One region of the Bradyrhizobium sp. Kon10 genome, then DNA from elsewhere that is predicted to be linked to it. Evidence: predicted binding sites of a transcription regulator. Region 1 holds the regulator's gene; the other holds the start of a gene.

Evidence for each region. The regulator PhoB, encoded in region 1, activates phosphate uptake and scavenging genes when phosphate is short. The targets are predictions, from matches to a motif close to TGTCATNNANCTGTCAT.
Region 2: a site for PhoB is predicted at 4,371-4,387, ahead of AC0L2O_RS16935 (DUF47 domain-containing protein). Genes of this name have one in related genera too.

What each region holds. Positions count from the first base shown of each region.
Region 1 is NZ_JBVVOZ010000002.1:398,714-406,105, forward strand. It holds gene AC0L2O_RS04845 (ATP-binding protein) at 1-919, shown strand, start outside; gene pstS (phosphate ABC transporter substrate-binding protein PstS) at 1,063-2,073, shown strand; gene pstC (phosphate ABC transporter permease subunit PstC) at 2,218-3,207, shown strand; gene pstA (phosphate ABC transporter permease PstA) at 3,212-4,057, shown strand; gene pstB (phosphate ABC transporter ATP-binding protein PstB) at 4,054-4,875, shown strand; gene phoU (phosphate signaling complex protein PhoU) at 4,887-5,603, shown strand; gene phoB (phosphate regulon transcriptional regulator PhoB) at 5,626-6,333, shown strand; gene AC0L2O_RS04880 (GcrA family cell cycle regulator) at 6,568-7,077, opposite strand.
Region 2 is NZ_JBVVOZ010000010.1:215,482-222,873, forward strand. It holds gene AC0L2O_RS16910 (ABC transporter ATP-binding protein) at 1-356, shown strand, start outside; gene AC0L2O_RS16915 (ABC transporter ATP-binding protein) at 349-1,095, shown strand; gene AC0L2O_RS16920 (ABC transporter substrate-binding protein) at 1,143-2,366, shown strand; gene AC0L2O_RS16925 (branched-chain amino acid ABC transporter permease) at 2,440-3,303, shown strand; gene AC0L2O_RS16930 (branched-chain amino acid ABC transporter permease) at 3,305-4,273, shown strand; gene AC0L2O_RS16935 (DUF47 domain-containing protein) at 4,430-5,074, shown strand; gene AC0L2O_RS16940 (anion permease) at 5,090-6,097, shown strand; gene sugE (quaternary ammonium compound efflux SMR transporter SugE) at 6,090-6,404, opposite strand; gene AC0L2O_RS16950 (peptide chain release factor 3) at 6,570-7,392, shown strand, end outside.

The DNA.
Region 1 (7,392 bases):
GCTGCGCTCGCCGGAGATCATCACGGCACTGCGCGAGTCGATCGCGACCAGCGAGCCGCGGCGCACGACCTATCTCGACCATGTGCCGGTCGACCGCTGGATGGAGCTGACTATCACGCCGGTGCCGGTGCCGACCAATTTCGGCGGTGCCGACAAATGCATGCTGATGACCTTCCACGACCAGACGCCGCTGCGCCGGGTCGAGGAGATGCGCGCCGACTTTGTCGCCAATGCCAGTCATGAACTGCGCACGCCGCTCGCCGCGCTCTCCGGCTTCATCGATACGCTCCAGGGTCAGGCCAAGGACGATCCCAAGGCGCGCGAGCGCTTCCTCGGCATCATGCACAACCAGGCCACCCGCATGGCGCGCCTGATCGACGACCTCCTGTCGCTGTCGCGGGTGGAACTGTCGGCCCATGTGCGGCCCGACACCCTGGTCGACCTGCTGCCGATCATCCTGCAGGTCGCCGACGGGCTCGAACCGCTCGCGCGCGAGCGCCAGGTCGATGTCGAGACCCATTTGCCGCAGGCGCCGGTGATGATCGCCGGTGACCGCGAGGAGCTTCTGCGCCTGTTCGAGAATCTGATCGAGAACGCCCTCAAATACGGCGCCTCCGGCGGCCGCATCATCGTGTCGCTGACCGCGGCACCGGCGACTGATGGAACTCAGGAAATCCGGGTCATGGTGCGCGATTTCGGCCCCGGCATCGCGCCCGAGCATCTGCCGCGGCTGACCGAGCGCTTCTACCGGGTCGACGTCGGCGACAGCCGCTCCCAGGGCGGGACGGGGCTCGGATTATCGCTGGTGAAACATATTCTTAACCGCCATCGCGGCCGGCTTTTGATCGAAAGCGTGCCCAAACAGGGCGCCACTTTCACCGCCTGTTTTCCCCAGGCCAAGCCTGCGGCTTCCGCGTGAAATCGTAACCGCTTCAGCGGGTTAAGACTGTCATCGGACTGTCACCAAACCTTCGTAAAAGCACAGCCGACCGCTCTTAAAGGGGCGGCACGGGAGCGCGATCGGGCGCGGAATGCGCTTCGCTCCCCTGTATGGAGACCAGCATGAATTTCCTCAAGACGATCGTCGTTGCCGGCATGGTCGCCGCATCGACTTCGGCCTTCGCGGCCGACATCACCGGCGCCGGCGCCACGTTCCCGTTCCCGGTCTATTCCAAATGGGCCGACGTCTACAAAAAGGAGACCGGCAACGGTCTGAACTACCAGTCGATCGGTTCTGGCGGCGGCATCAAGCAGATCCAGGCCAAGACCGTGACCTTCGGCGCGACCGACGCGCCGCTCAAGCCCGAGCAGCTCGAGAAGGACGGCCTCGCGCAGTGGCCGATGGTGATGGGCGCGATCGTTCCCGTCGTCAACCTCGAAGGCATCAAGCCCGGCGAGCTGGTGTTCGACGGCGAGACGCTTGCCAACGTCTATCTCGGCAAGATCACCAAGTGGGATGATCCGGCGATCAAGAAGCTCAATCCGAACGTCAAGCTGCCGTCCGACGCGATCACCGTGGTCCGCCGCTCCGACGGTTCGGGCACCACCTTCAACTTCACCAACTATCTCTCCAAGGCCAGCGCCGACTGGAAGAGCAAGGTCGGCGAAGGCACGGCGGTCGAGTGGCCGGTCGGCGTCGGCGCCAAGGGCAACGAAGGCGTTTCCGGCAACATCAGCCAGACCAAGAACTCGATCGGCTATGTCGAGTACGCCTATGCCAAGCAGAACAAGCTGACCTATACCGGCCTCGTCAACAAGGCCGGCAAGACGGTGCAGCCGACGGTCGAAGCCTTCCAGGCCGCCGCTTCCAACGCCGACTGGGCCAAGGCTCCGGGCTACTACGTTATCCTCACCGACCAGCCCGGCGACAAGTCCTGGCCGATCACGGCGGCGACCTTCATCCTGATGCACAAGGACGCGACCGACAAGGCGGCCTCCCAGGAAGCCATCAAGTTCTTCCGCTGGGCCTTCAAGAACGGCGACAAGGCGGCTGAGGAGCTCGACTACATCCCGATGCCCGACAGCGTCGTCCAGCTGATCGAGAAGACCTGGGCTGCCGAGATCAAGAGCTGAGCTCTTCTCTCCGAGCGCGGTGCGACCTGAAGGTAGCACTGCGGACCACACGACTTCGGCCCCGGATCAGCGTCGCGCTGCATCCGGGGCGCAAGAGCGACAACAAGCGTATATCATCTGGTACAGGGGATCGGCGTGGCAGAGATGGCCGTTCAGAGCGATATCGTCGACCACGCCGGACCTTATGACCGCGCCAAGGCGTTGAGCGCGTTCAAGCTCGGCGATGTCACGTTCTACTGGATCACGCGGCTGAGCGCGATCTCGGTGCTTCTGATCCTCGGCGGCATCATCCTGTCGCTGATTGTCGGCGCCTTCCCGGCGATCAAGGAATACGGCTTCGCGTTCCTGTGGACGCAGCGCTGGGCGCCGTCGGCCGATCCGCCCGTGCTCGGCGCGCTCGGGCCGATGTACGGTACCCTGGTCACCTCCTTCATCGCGATGCTGATCGCCATTCCCGTTGGCCTCGGCATTGCGATCTTCCTGACCGAGCTCTGCCCGCAATGGCTGCGCCGCCCGATCGGCATGGCGATCGAGCTGCTCGCCGGCATTCCCTCGATCATCTACGGCATGTGGGGTTTCTTCGTGCTGGGCCCGTTCCTGGCCAACACGTTCCAGCCGTTCATGATCAAGATCTTCGACGGCGTCCCCGTGCTCGGCGCGATCTTCGCCGGCCCGCCGTCCTATCTCAGCCTGTTCAACGCCGCGCTGATCCTCGCCATCATGGTGCTGCCCTTCATCACGTCGATCTCGGTCGACGTGTTCAAGACCGTGCCGCCGGTGCTGAAAGAGGCCGCCTACGGCGTCGGCTGCACCACCTGGGAAGTCGTCCGCAGCGTGGTGATCCCCTACACCCGGGTCGGCGTGATCGGCGGCGTCATGCTGGCGCTCGGCCGCGCGCTCGGCGAGACCATGGCGGTGACCTTCATCATCGGCAACTCGTTCCGCATCTCGCCCTCGATCTTCGCGCCGGGCACCACGATCTCGGCGGCGATCGCATCCGAATTCGCCGAGAGCGACGGCCTGCACCAGTCCGGCCTGATCCTGCTCGGCCTGCTGCTATTCGTGCTGACGTTCTTCGTGCTCGCGGCGGCGCGGCTGATGCTGATGCGGCTGGAAAAGAGGGCGGGGAACTGAAGCCATGAACCCGATCTATTCCCGCCGCCGCCGCAAGGACATCGTCATCCGCGGGCTCTGCATCGCCGCAACCGCGTTCGGCGTCACTTGGCTTGCGCTGATCCTGATCACGCTGCTCTACAATGGCCTCGCCGGACTCAATTTCCAGCTCTTCACCGAGAATACGCCGCCACCCGGATCGAACGAGGGCGGCCTGCTCAACGCCATCGTCGGCTCGCTGATCATGACCGTGATCGGCGTCGGCATCGGCGCGCCGCTCGGCATGTTCGCCGGCACCTATCTCGCCGAGTACGGCCGCAACGACCGGCTGACCTCGGTCATCCGCTTCATCAACGATATCCTGCTCTCGGCGCCCTCGATCATCATCGGCCTGTTCATCTACGGCGCAGTGGTGGTGCCGATGCGCGGCTTCTCGGCAATCGCGGGTGCGCTGGCGCTCGCCGTGATCGTGATCCCGGTGGTGCTGCGCACGACCGAGGACATGCTGCTCCTGGTGCCGAATGCGCTGCGTGAGGCAGCCTCCGCGCTCGGCCTGCCGCGCTCGCTGGTGATCAAGCGGATTGCCTATCGTTCTGCCCGTTCCGGTCTCATCACCGGCGTGCTGCTCGCCACCGCGCGTGTTGCCGGCGAAACCGCGCCGCTGCTGTTCACCGCGTTGTCGAACCAGTTCTTCAGCCTGGGCCTGAACAAGACCATGGCGAACCTGCCGGTCACCATCAACAACTTCGTGCAGAGCCCCTATGCCTACTGGAAGCAGCTGGCCTGGAGCGGCGCGCTGCTCATCACCCTGACCGTTCTTGCCCTGAATATTGGCGCGCGCATTCTTGGCGCCGAGAGGACCGCAACATGAGTGATCTGTCCGTATCGATGAGCGCGGCCGGTGGACTGCCGCACGCGCCGGTGCTGCCCGAGGCGCCCCCCAAGGTGACCGTGCGCAACCTGAACTTCTACTATGGCGAGCACCACGCGCTGAAGAACATCAACCTGACGCTCGGTGCCAACCGCGTCACCGCGTTCATCGGCCCGTCGGGCTGCGGCAAGTCGACCCTGCTGCGCATCTTCAACCGGATGTACGATCTCTATCCGGGCCAGCGCGCCACCGGTCAACTCATGCTGGACCAGACCAACATCCTCGATGCCAAGCTCGACCTCAATCTGCTGCGTGCCCGCGTCGGCATGGTGTTCCAGAAGCCGACGCCGTTCCCGATGACGATCTACGAGAACATCGCTTTCGGCATCCGCCTTTACGAGAAGATATCGAAATCGGAGATGGACGACCGCGTCGAGAAGGCGCTGCGTGGCGGCGCGTTGTGGAACGAGGTCAAGGACAAGCTCAACGCCTCCGGCCTCTCGCTCTCCGGCGGCCAGCAGCAGCGCCTCTGCATCGCCCGTACGGTCGCGGTGCGACCCGAGGTGATCCTGTTCGACGAGCCCTGCTCGGCGCTCGACCCGATCTCGACCGCCAAGGTCGAGGAGCTGATCCAGGAATTAGCCGAGAGCTACACGATTGCGATCGTCACCCACAACATGCAGCAGGCGGCCCGCGTCTCCGACAAGACCGCCTTCATGTATCTCGGCGAGCTGATCGAATTCGACGACACCAGCAAGATCTTCACGTCGCCGACCGATCGGCGCACGCAGGATTATATCACCGGCCGGTTCGGCTGAGGAGACGGGACATGGGTTCTGAACATACCGCAAAGGCTTTCGACACCGATCTCCAGGAGCTCACGCGCCTGGTCGCCGAAATGGGCGGGATCGCCGAGCGCATGATCGTCGATTCCGTCGACGCCCTGATCCGCCGCGACGTCGCGCTCGGCCAGCGCGTCGTCACCACCGACGCTGAGCTCGATACGCTCCAGAGACGCATCGAGGAGCGCGCGGTGCTCACGATCGCCCGCCGCCAGCCGATGGCGGTCGACCTGCGCGAGATCGTCGGCGCCATGCGCGTTGCGACCGATCTCGAGCGCATCGGCGACCTCGCCAAGAACATGGGCAAGCGCGTCGCGGCGCTGGAGACCGATTTCCATCCGCTCAAGCTGTTCCGCGGCCTCGAGCACATGACCGATCTCGTGCAGCAACAGGTCAAGTCGGTGCTCGACGCCTATGCCGCGCACGATCTGCCGGCGGCCATGGCGGTGTGGAAGGGTGACGAGGAAGTCGACGCCATCTGCACTTCGCTGTTCCGCGAGCTCCTCACCTACATGATGGAAGATCCGCGCAACATTTCGTTCTGCATCCACCTGATGTTCTGCGCCAAGAACATCGAGCGGATCGGCGATCACGCCACCAACGTCGCCGAGACCGTGTTCTACATGATCGAAGGTCAGGCCATGACCGACAAGCGGCCGAAGGGCGACATGACAACCTTCGCCACGACCCTCCCGAATATTTGAATCATCAAGGAGCGACGGCACCATGGGCGCACGCATTATGGTGGTTGAGGACGAGGAAGCTCTGACCGAGCTTCTCCGCTACAACCTCGAAGGCGACGGCTATGACGTCGAGACGGTGATGCGCGGCGACGACGCCGATACCCGTCTCAAGGAGCATCTTCCCGATCTGATCGTGCTCGACTGGATGCTGCCCGGCCTCTCCGGCATCGAACTGTGCCGTCGGCTGCGGGCGCGATCCGACACCAAGCAGTTGCCGATCATCATGCTCACCGCGCGCGGCGAGGAGAGCGAGCGGGTGCGGGGATTGGCGACCGGCGCCGACGACTACATCGTCAAGCCGTTTTCGGTGCCCGAGCTGTTGGCCCGCGTGAAGGGCCTGCTCAGGCGTGCAAGCCCCGAGCGGCTCGCCACCGTGCTCGCCTTTGGCGACATCGAGCTCGACCGTGACAAACGGCGTGTGGCGCGCTCGGGCCGGCCGATCGATCTCGGCCCGACCGAATATCGCCTGTTGGAGTTTTTCCTGGAGCATCCCGGCCGCGTATTCTCGCGCGAGCAGCTGCTCGACAGCGTCTGGGGCCGCGACATCTATATCGACGAGCGCACCGTGGACGTCCATATCGGCCGCCTGCGCAAGCTGCTCAATCTCGGCCGCGAGCAGGACCCGATCCGCACCGTGCGCGGCGCCGGCTATGCGCTGGATGATCGCTTTGCGAAGGCGGAGCAGGCGTAGGGTTTGCAAAGTTTTGGCGACACACTCAGTGTCGTCCCGGTCAAGCGTAAGCGCAGATCCGGGCCCCATAACCAACAGGGGCGTGCTTGTTGCTCGAAAAGCTAACTCCGAGTCCCCGTAACCACATCTTGCGGTGGGTTATGGGTCCCGGATCTACGCGCGCTTGAGGCGCACTTGTCCGGGACGACATCGAGTTTGTTGAGCCGCCGTCGCGTGACGACTCTCAGAACGACCTTACCGCGACGGCTTCACCGGCGCACGGCGGCGATCCGATGCTGGCTGGTAGGCGACGCGCGAGTGCTGGGCGCAATAGGGCAGGCCCGAGAGCGCCCTGCCGCCGCAGAAGAAGAAATCCGCGCTCGAGGGATCGCCGACCGGCCAGTGGCAGGTTGCCTCGTTCAATTCAAGCAGCGACAGCCGCTGGCTCATCGGCACCACGTTGTCGTAGGTGACCGGTTCGGCCTCCATCTCGACCTCGAAGGCCTGCGCCAGCGCGGTGTTGCCGCGCGCGACGGGGCGGGTCACCCGCATCATATGCTGCGCGGGACGCGCCTTGCGCGGCCGTGGAGCAGCTGAAGACGGGCTCTTGGCGCGGCCGGACAGGCCGAGTCTGTGCACCTTGCCGATCACGGCATTGCGGGTCACGTTGCCGAGCTCGGCCGCGATCTGGCTGGCCGAAAGTCCGGCCTCCCAGAGCTTTTTCAGCTGTTCGACGCGATCGTCGGACCAGGTCAAAACCGTCATTGCACCCTTTCCTTCGCCGCGCGCCAGCCATCCTGGGGCACACAGCGAATGCTAAGCCTCGAAAAACCCGTGCCGTCAGAATCCCTTAAGGCTCGTCGGGCGCGCCTAGAACGCCCGAACGCTTACGCCGGTACATGAGGACTTAGAGATCAGAACCGCTGCACGAGATGTCGTATCTGACAAGCCAAACGCTACAATATGGCGTGACTCACGCGCAAGAGTCTGCCGACTCGCTTCCACATGTTCCGTGGCCAAAACCCGCAAATTCGGCACCGCAAGACTACGGATTCAGCCTTTCGCGAGGCTCTCCGGCGG
Region 2 (7,392 bases), on a different contig from region 1:
TGAACGATGTGGGCCTCAGCGAGTTCGCCAACACCCCGGCGGTCGAGATGCCCTACGGGCGCAAGCGCGCGCTCGAGATCGCAACCACGCTCGCGCTCGATCCCGAGATGATGCTCCTGGACGAGCCGATGGCCGGCATGGGCCATGAGGACATCGACAAGATCGCCGCGCTGATCAAGCGCATCTCGGCGAAATACACCATCCTGATGGTCGAGCATAATTTGAGCGTGGTGGCCAATCTCTCCGACATCATCACCGTGCTGACGCGCGGGCAGGTGCTGGCGCAAGGCCATTACAGCGAACTCACCAAGGACGAGCGCGTCAAGGAAGCCTATCTGGGAGCCGGTCATGCCTGATACTGCGATTGCCGACGCTCCGGCGAAGGCTGCGACAGGCGGCAACATCCTCGCCGTGCGCAACCTGGAAGCCTGGTACGGCGAGTCCCACATCCTGCACGGGATCGATTTCGACGTGAATGCGGGCGAGGTCGTCACGCTGCTGGGGCGCAATGGCGCCGGCAAGACGACCACGCTGAAGTCGATCATGGGCATCATCGGCAAGCGCACCGGCTCGATCAGATTCAACAACCAGGACATCATCCGTGCGACCTCCGACAAGATCGCGCGCATGGGCATCGCGTTCTGTCCGGAGGAGCGGGGAATCTTCTCCAGCCTCGACGTGCGGGAGAACCTGCTGCTGCCGCCGGTGGTGCGCGCCGGCGGATTGCCGCTCGAACAGATCTTCGACCTGTTTCCGAACCTGAAGGAGCGTCTCAACAGCCAGGGCACCAAGCTGTCCGGCGGTGAGCAGCAGATGCTCGCGATCGCGCGCATCCTGCGCACCGGCGCAAGCTTCCTGATGCTGGACGAGCCGACCGAAGGCCTGGCGCCCGTCATCATCCAGCAGATCGGCCACACCATCGCGCGGCTCAAGAAGGAGGGCTTTACCATTCTTCTGGTCGAGCAGAATTTCCGGTTCGCATCCACTGTCGCCGACCGTTATTACGTTGTCGAGCACGGCAAGATCATTGACGGATTTGCCAATTCGGAGCTCGCCGCCAACATGGACAAGCTCCACACCTATCTCGGCGTCTAGTGCGGCACAAAGTCGAACGGCTAAAGAAGATTCACAAGGAAAGTAGCATGAAGACAAAGTCGATTGCGTCGTTTCTGCTCGGTACGGCATTGACGTTGACTGCGGCAGGCGCTGCCTTCGCGCAGGACAAGACCGTCAAGATCGGCGCGCTGTCCGATCAGTCCGGTCTCTACGCCGACCTCGGCGGTCCGGGCTCCACGCTTGCGGCCCAGATGGCTGTCGAGGATTCGGGCTTGGCCGCGAAGGGCTGGAAGATCGATGTCATCTCGGGCGATCACCAGAACAAGCCGGACATCGGCACCGCGATCGCTCGGCAATGGTTCGACGTCGACAAGGTCGACGCCATCGTCGACGTGCCGAACTCCGGCGTCGCGCTCGCCGTGAACAACGTCGTCAAGGAAAAGAACGGCGTCTACATCAATTCGGGTGCGGCGACCTCGGACCTCACCAACGCGCAGTGCTCGCCCAATACCGTGCACTGGACCTATGACACCTACATGCTGGCCCACACGACGGGTCAGGCGCTGGTGAAGGCCGGCGGCGACACCTGGTTCTTCCTGACCGCGGACTATGCCTTCGGCGCCGCGCTGGAGCGTGACACCACGGCGGTCATCATCGCCAATGGCGGCAAGGTGGTCGGTGGCGTCAAGCATCCGCTTAATACGCCGGACTTCTCCTCCTTCCTGCTGCAGGCGCAGGCCTCCAAGGCCAAGATCATCGGCCTTGCCAATGCCGGCGGTGACACCACCAACACGATCAAGCAGGCGGCCGAATTCGGCATCGTCAAGGGCGGTCAGAAGCTCGCGGCGCTGCTGCTGTTCCTCACCGACGTCAAGGCGATCGGTCTTGAGACCGCGCAGGGTCTCAACTTCACCGAGACCTTTTACTGGGACATGAACGACCAGACCCGGGCGTTTTCGAAGCGCTTCTCCGCGAAGATGAAGAACAACGCGCCGCCGACCATGGTGCAGGCGGGCGTCTATGCAGGCGTGCGCCACTATCTCAAGGCGCTGGACGCGCTCGGCGGTAATCCGCATGACGGCATCAAGGTGGTTGACAAGATGAAGTCGATGCCGACCGAGGACGATCTGTTCGGTAAGGGCGAGATCCAGCCCAACGGCCGCACCATTCACAGTGCCTATTTGTTCGAGGTGAAGAAGCCCTCCGAGTCCAAGGGACCGTGGGACTTCTACAAGCTGGTCGGCACGGTGCCGGGCGACCAGGCCTTCACGCCGCTGTCCGAAAGCAAATGTGCGCTTTTGAAGAAATAAGACGACCGCCCGCAGGCCGTCAGGTCTGCGGGCGACTTTCAGAGGAACGCCGAAGGGACTGGGTGCGGGATCGATGCAGGCTCTCTATGCACAGCTACTGGTGGGACTGATCAACGGCTCGTTCTACGCGCTGCTCAGTCTCGGGCTCGCCGTGATCTTCGGCATGCTCAACATCATCAATTTCGCCCACGGCGCGCTCTACATGATGGGTGCGTTCTGCGCCTATTTCCTGCTGGACCTCGCGGGTCTGAATTACTGGTGGGCCCTGTTGATCGCGCCGATCGTGGTCGGCATCTTCGGCATGATCCTGGAGCGGACCATGCTGCAATGGCTGACCGGGCTCGATCACCTTTACGGGCTGCTGCTGACCTTCGGCATCGCGCTGATCGTTCAGGGCGTGTTCCAGAACTATTTCGGTTCGTCCGGCCTGCCTTACGCCATTCCGGATCAGCTCAAGGGCGGCATCAATCTCGGCTTCATGTTCCTGCCGATCTATCGCGCCTGGGTCGTCATTTTCTCCCTGGTCGTCTGTGTGGCCACCTGGTTCCTGATCGAGAAGACGCGGCTCGGCGCCTATCTGCGCGCCGCGACCGAAAATCCGACGCTGGTGCGCGCCTTCGGCATCAACGTGCCGCGGATGATCACGCTGACTTACGGCCTCGGCGTCGGGCTTGCCGCGCTCGCCGGCGTGCTCTCGGCGCCGATCAACCAGGTGCGGCCGCTGATGGGCGCAGACCTCATCATCGTCGTGTTCGCGGTCGTTGTGATCGGCGGCATGGGATCGATCATGGGATCGATCATCACCGGCTTTGCGCTCGGCGTGATCGAGGGTCTGACCAAGTATTTTTATCCCGAGGCCTCCAACACCGTCGTGTTCGTGCTGATGGTGCTGGTGCTCTTGGTGAAGCCAACCGGATTGACGGGAAGGGCGGCCTGACATGACAGCCTTGACGGACGACACGCTGCCGGTGACCCCGCGCGCGATGCGCGACGAGATGATCGTGTTCGCGGCGATGGCGCTGCTGCTGGCCGCGGTGCCATTCAGCGGCATCTATCCGTTTTTCGTGATGCAGGCGCTGTGCTTCGCGCTGCTCGCCTGCGCCTTCAACCTGCTGATCGGCTATGGCGGCCTGCTGTCGTTCGGCCACGCGATGTTCCTGGGCACTGCCGGCTATTGCTCCGCGCACGCGCTCAAGGTGTGGGGCCTGCCGCCGGAGCTCGGCATCCTCGTCGGTGTCGCCGGAGCCTTCGTGCTGTCGATCGTGACCGGCTACATCTCGATCCGCCGCCAGGGCATCTATTTCTCGATGATCACGCTGGCGCTGTCGCAGCTTCTGTATTTCCTCTATTTGCAGACCCCGTTCACCCATGGTGAGGACGGTATCCAGGGCATTCCGCAAGGGCATTTGTTCGGCGTGTTCGATCTGACCAAGCCGACCGTGCTCTATTACGTCGTGCTGGTTGGCTTCCTCGGCGGCTTCCTGCTGATCTACCGCATCATCAATTCGCCGTTCGGGGAGGTCTTGAAGGCCATCCGCGAGAACGAACCGCGCGCGATCTCGCTCGGCTACCGGACCGACCAGTACAAGTTCCTGGCTTTCGTGCTCTCGGGCACGCTCGCCGGTTTTGCCGGATCGCTGAAAGTGTTCGTGGCGCAGAATGCTTCGCTCACCGACGTGCACTGGTCGATGTCGGGCGAAGTCGTGCTGATGACGCTGGTCGGCGGTCTCGGCACGATCTTCGGGCCCGTGGTCGGCGCCTTCGCGATCATCGCCATGCAGCAATATCTGGCGGGCTTCGGCCAGTGGGTGACGGTGATCCAGGGCTCGATCTTCGTGATCTGCGTGCTCACCTTCCGCCGCGGCGTGGTCGGGGAAATCGCGCATTACTTCCGGCGATCGCTCTAAATCTTTGATATCACGTCAGTTTATCTGCTGATCGAAAGCGGTGGATGATCCGGCTCCGCGGGCGTGAGGTGGCACGCGCGCGGATCGAAAATGGTCTATGACGGTTTAATGACGGCCTGATCGGGTCGTACCATTTTCAACCGGTAGCCTATCCCCATGATGCGATGGTTTCGCGCTTTCCTGCCCAAGGAAGAACGGTTCTTCGACCTGTTCGACCGCCACGCCCAGACCGTGATCCAGGGCTCCATCGCGCTCCAGGGCATGTTGAACGGCGGCGAGGAGACGCCGGTCTATTGCCAGCGCGTCAACCAGTTCGAGAACGATGCCGACAACATCACCCGTGAGGTGCTGACCGCGGTACGCCGCACCTTCATCACGCCGTTCGACCGTGGCGATATCAAGAACCTGATCACGTCGATGGACGACGCCATCGACCAGATGCAGCAGACGGCCAAGGCCGTGATGCTGTTCGAGGTCCGCACCTTCGAACCGCCGATGCGCGAGATCGGCGGGCTCTTGATCGAATGCGCCAACCTGGTCGGGCGCGCGCTGCCGCTGATGCAGGCGATCGGCCAGAACGTCGCCATGCTGACGGCGATCACGGAGGAACTGGGCAAGCTGGAGGGCCGGGTCGACGACCTCCACGACATCGGCCTGAAGGAGCTGTTCCTCAAGCATCGCGACGGCAGTGCGATGTACTTCATCGTGGGGGCGGAGATTTACGACCATCTCGAAAAGGTCGCCGATCGCTTCGATGACGTGGCGAACGAGATCAACAGCATCGTCATTGAACAAGTCTAGCGCAGGGGCCGCGCCGTGGATGCTGCGTTGGGTCTTCCCGTCCTGCTCGGACTGATTGCTGTCGCGCTGCTGTTCGATTTCCTGAACGGCCTGCACGACGCCGCCAATTCGATCGCGACCATCGTCTCGACCCGCGTGCTGCGGCCGCAATACGCGGTGTTCTGGGCCGCCTTCTTCAATTTCGTCGCCTTCATGGTGTTCGGCCTGCACGTCGCCCAGACCATCGGCACCGGCATCATCGATCCCGCAATCGTCGATGCGCAGGTGATCTTCGCCGCCCTGGTCGGCGCCATCGTCTGGAACATCGTCACCTGGGCGCTCGGCATTCCATCGTCCTCGTCGCACGCCTTGATCGGCGGCCTGTTCGGCGGAGGCGTCGCCAAGGCCGGGCTCTCGGCGGCAGTCTGGAGTGGTTTGTCCAAGACGGTCATCGCCATCGTGCTGTCCCCGCTGGTGGGCTTCCTGCTGGCGATGGTGCTGGTCGCGATCGTCTCCTGGGCGTCGGTGCGCTCGACACCGTTTGCCGTGGACCGGGCCTTTCGCATCCTGCAATTTGCATCCGCCTCGCTCTATTCGCTCGGCCATGGCGGCAATGACGCGCAGAAGACCATGGGCATCATCGCCGTGCTGCTTTACTCGCAGGGCCAGCTCGGCGGCGAATTCTACGTGCCGTTCTGGGTGGTGTTGTCGTGCCAGGCGGCGATGGCGATGGGGACGCTGATGGGCGGCTGGCGCATCGTCCGCACCATGGGCCTGCGCATCACCAAGTTGACGCCGATGCAAGGCTTTTGCGCCGAGACCGGTGGCGCTGCGACCCTGTTCATAGCCACCTTCCTCGGAGTTCCCGTCTCGACCACCCACACCATCACCGGTGCGATCGTCGGCGTCGGTGCCGCGCGCCGCCTTTCGGCGGTGCGCTGGAACGTCGCCAGCTCGATCGTCTATGCCTGGGTGATCACGATGCCGGCCTCCGCGATCATCGCGGCGCTGACCTGGTGGGCCGTCAAGATTTTCCTCAAGTAACGAGCTTGAGCCCGACAATCCCGGCGACGATCAGTCCGATGCTGGCGAGGCGAAATGCGGTTGCCGGCTCGCCGAACAGGACGATGCCGAGCGTCGCGGTGCCGACCGCGCCAATCCCGGTCCAGACCGCGTAGGCGGTTCCGATCGGCAGCGATTTCAGCGCAAGGCCGAGCAGCAGGATGCTGCCGGTCATGGCCCCGAGCGTCAGGACGGAGGGAATGAGCCTGGTGAAACCCTCGGTATATTTGAGCCCGATCGCCCAGGAGACCTCCAGCAGACCGGCGATGAACAGGATGCTCCAGGCCATGACGACCCTCCGATCAAGGCAGGGGCGTCCCCGCGACTGGCGTGCCGATAAGGGGAAAGGCCGTGCTTCCCCAAGGCGCAAGCCCGATATGGGGCTGGTCCAAGGGCCTCGCAATCACCACATGAGGCTTGATCAGGCCCATTTTCCCTGTCAAACGCTCCCGCCATGTCCGACATCGCCACCACCACAGCCGAATCGCCGGCCCGTTCCCCGCTTGCCGCTGAAGTGGCGCGGCGGCGAACCTTTGCGATCATCTCGCATCCGGACGCCGGCAAGACCACGCTGACCGAAAAGCTGCTGCTGTTCGGCGGCGCCATCAATCTCGCCGGTCAGGTCAAGGCCAAGGGCGAGCGGCGCAACACCCGTTCGGACTGGATGAAGATCGAGCGCGAGCGCGGCATCTCGGTCGTGACCTCGGTGATGACCTTCGAGTTCGAAGGGCTCGTGTTCAACCTGCTGGACACGCCGGGCCACGAGGACTTTTCGGAAGACACCTACCGCACGCTCACGGCCGTCGATTCCGCCGTGATGGTGATCGACGCCGCAAAAGGTATCGAGGCGCGCACGCGAAAACTGTTCGAGGTCTGCCGGCTTCGCGACATCCCGATCATCACCTTCATCAACAAGATGGACCGCGACAGCCGCGACGTTTTCGAGCTGCTCGACGAGATCGAGAAGACGCTGGCGCTCGACACCACGCCGATGACCTGGCCGGTCGGCCGCGGCCGTGATTTCCTCGGCACCTATGACGTCGTCAATGGCGGCGTGCGGCTGCTCGAAGGCGGCGGCGCCAAGACCGGCGCCGCGCAGCAGATCGAGATCGCCGAACTCGGAAAGCTCAATGCCAATCTCGACGTCTCGGCGGTCAAGGACGAGCTCGAACTCGTCACGGCGGCCTCCAAACCGTTCGAGCTCGCGGCGTTTCGCGAGGGTCATCTGACGCCGGTGTATTTCGGCAGCGCGCTGCGCAATTTCGGTGTCGGCGACC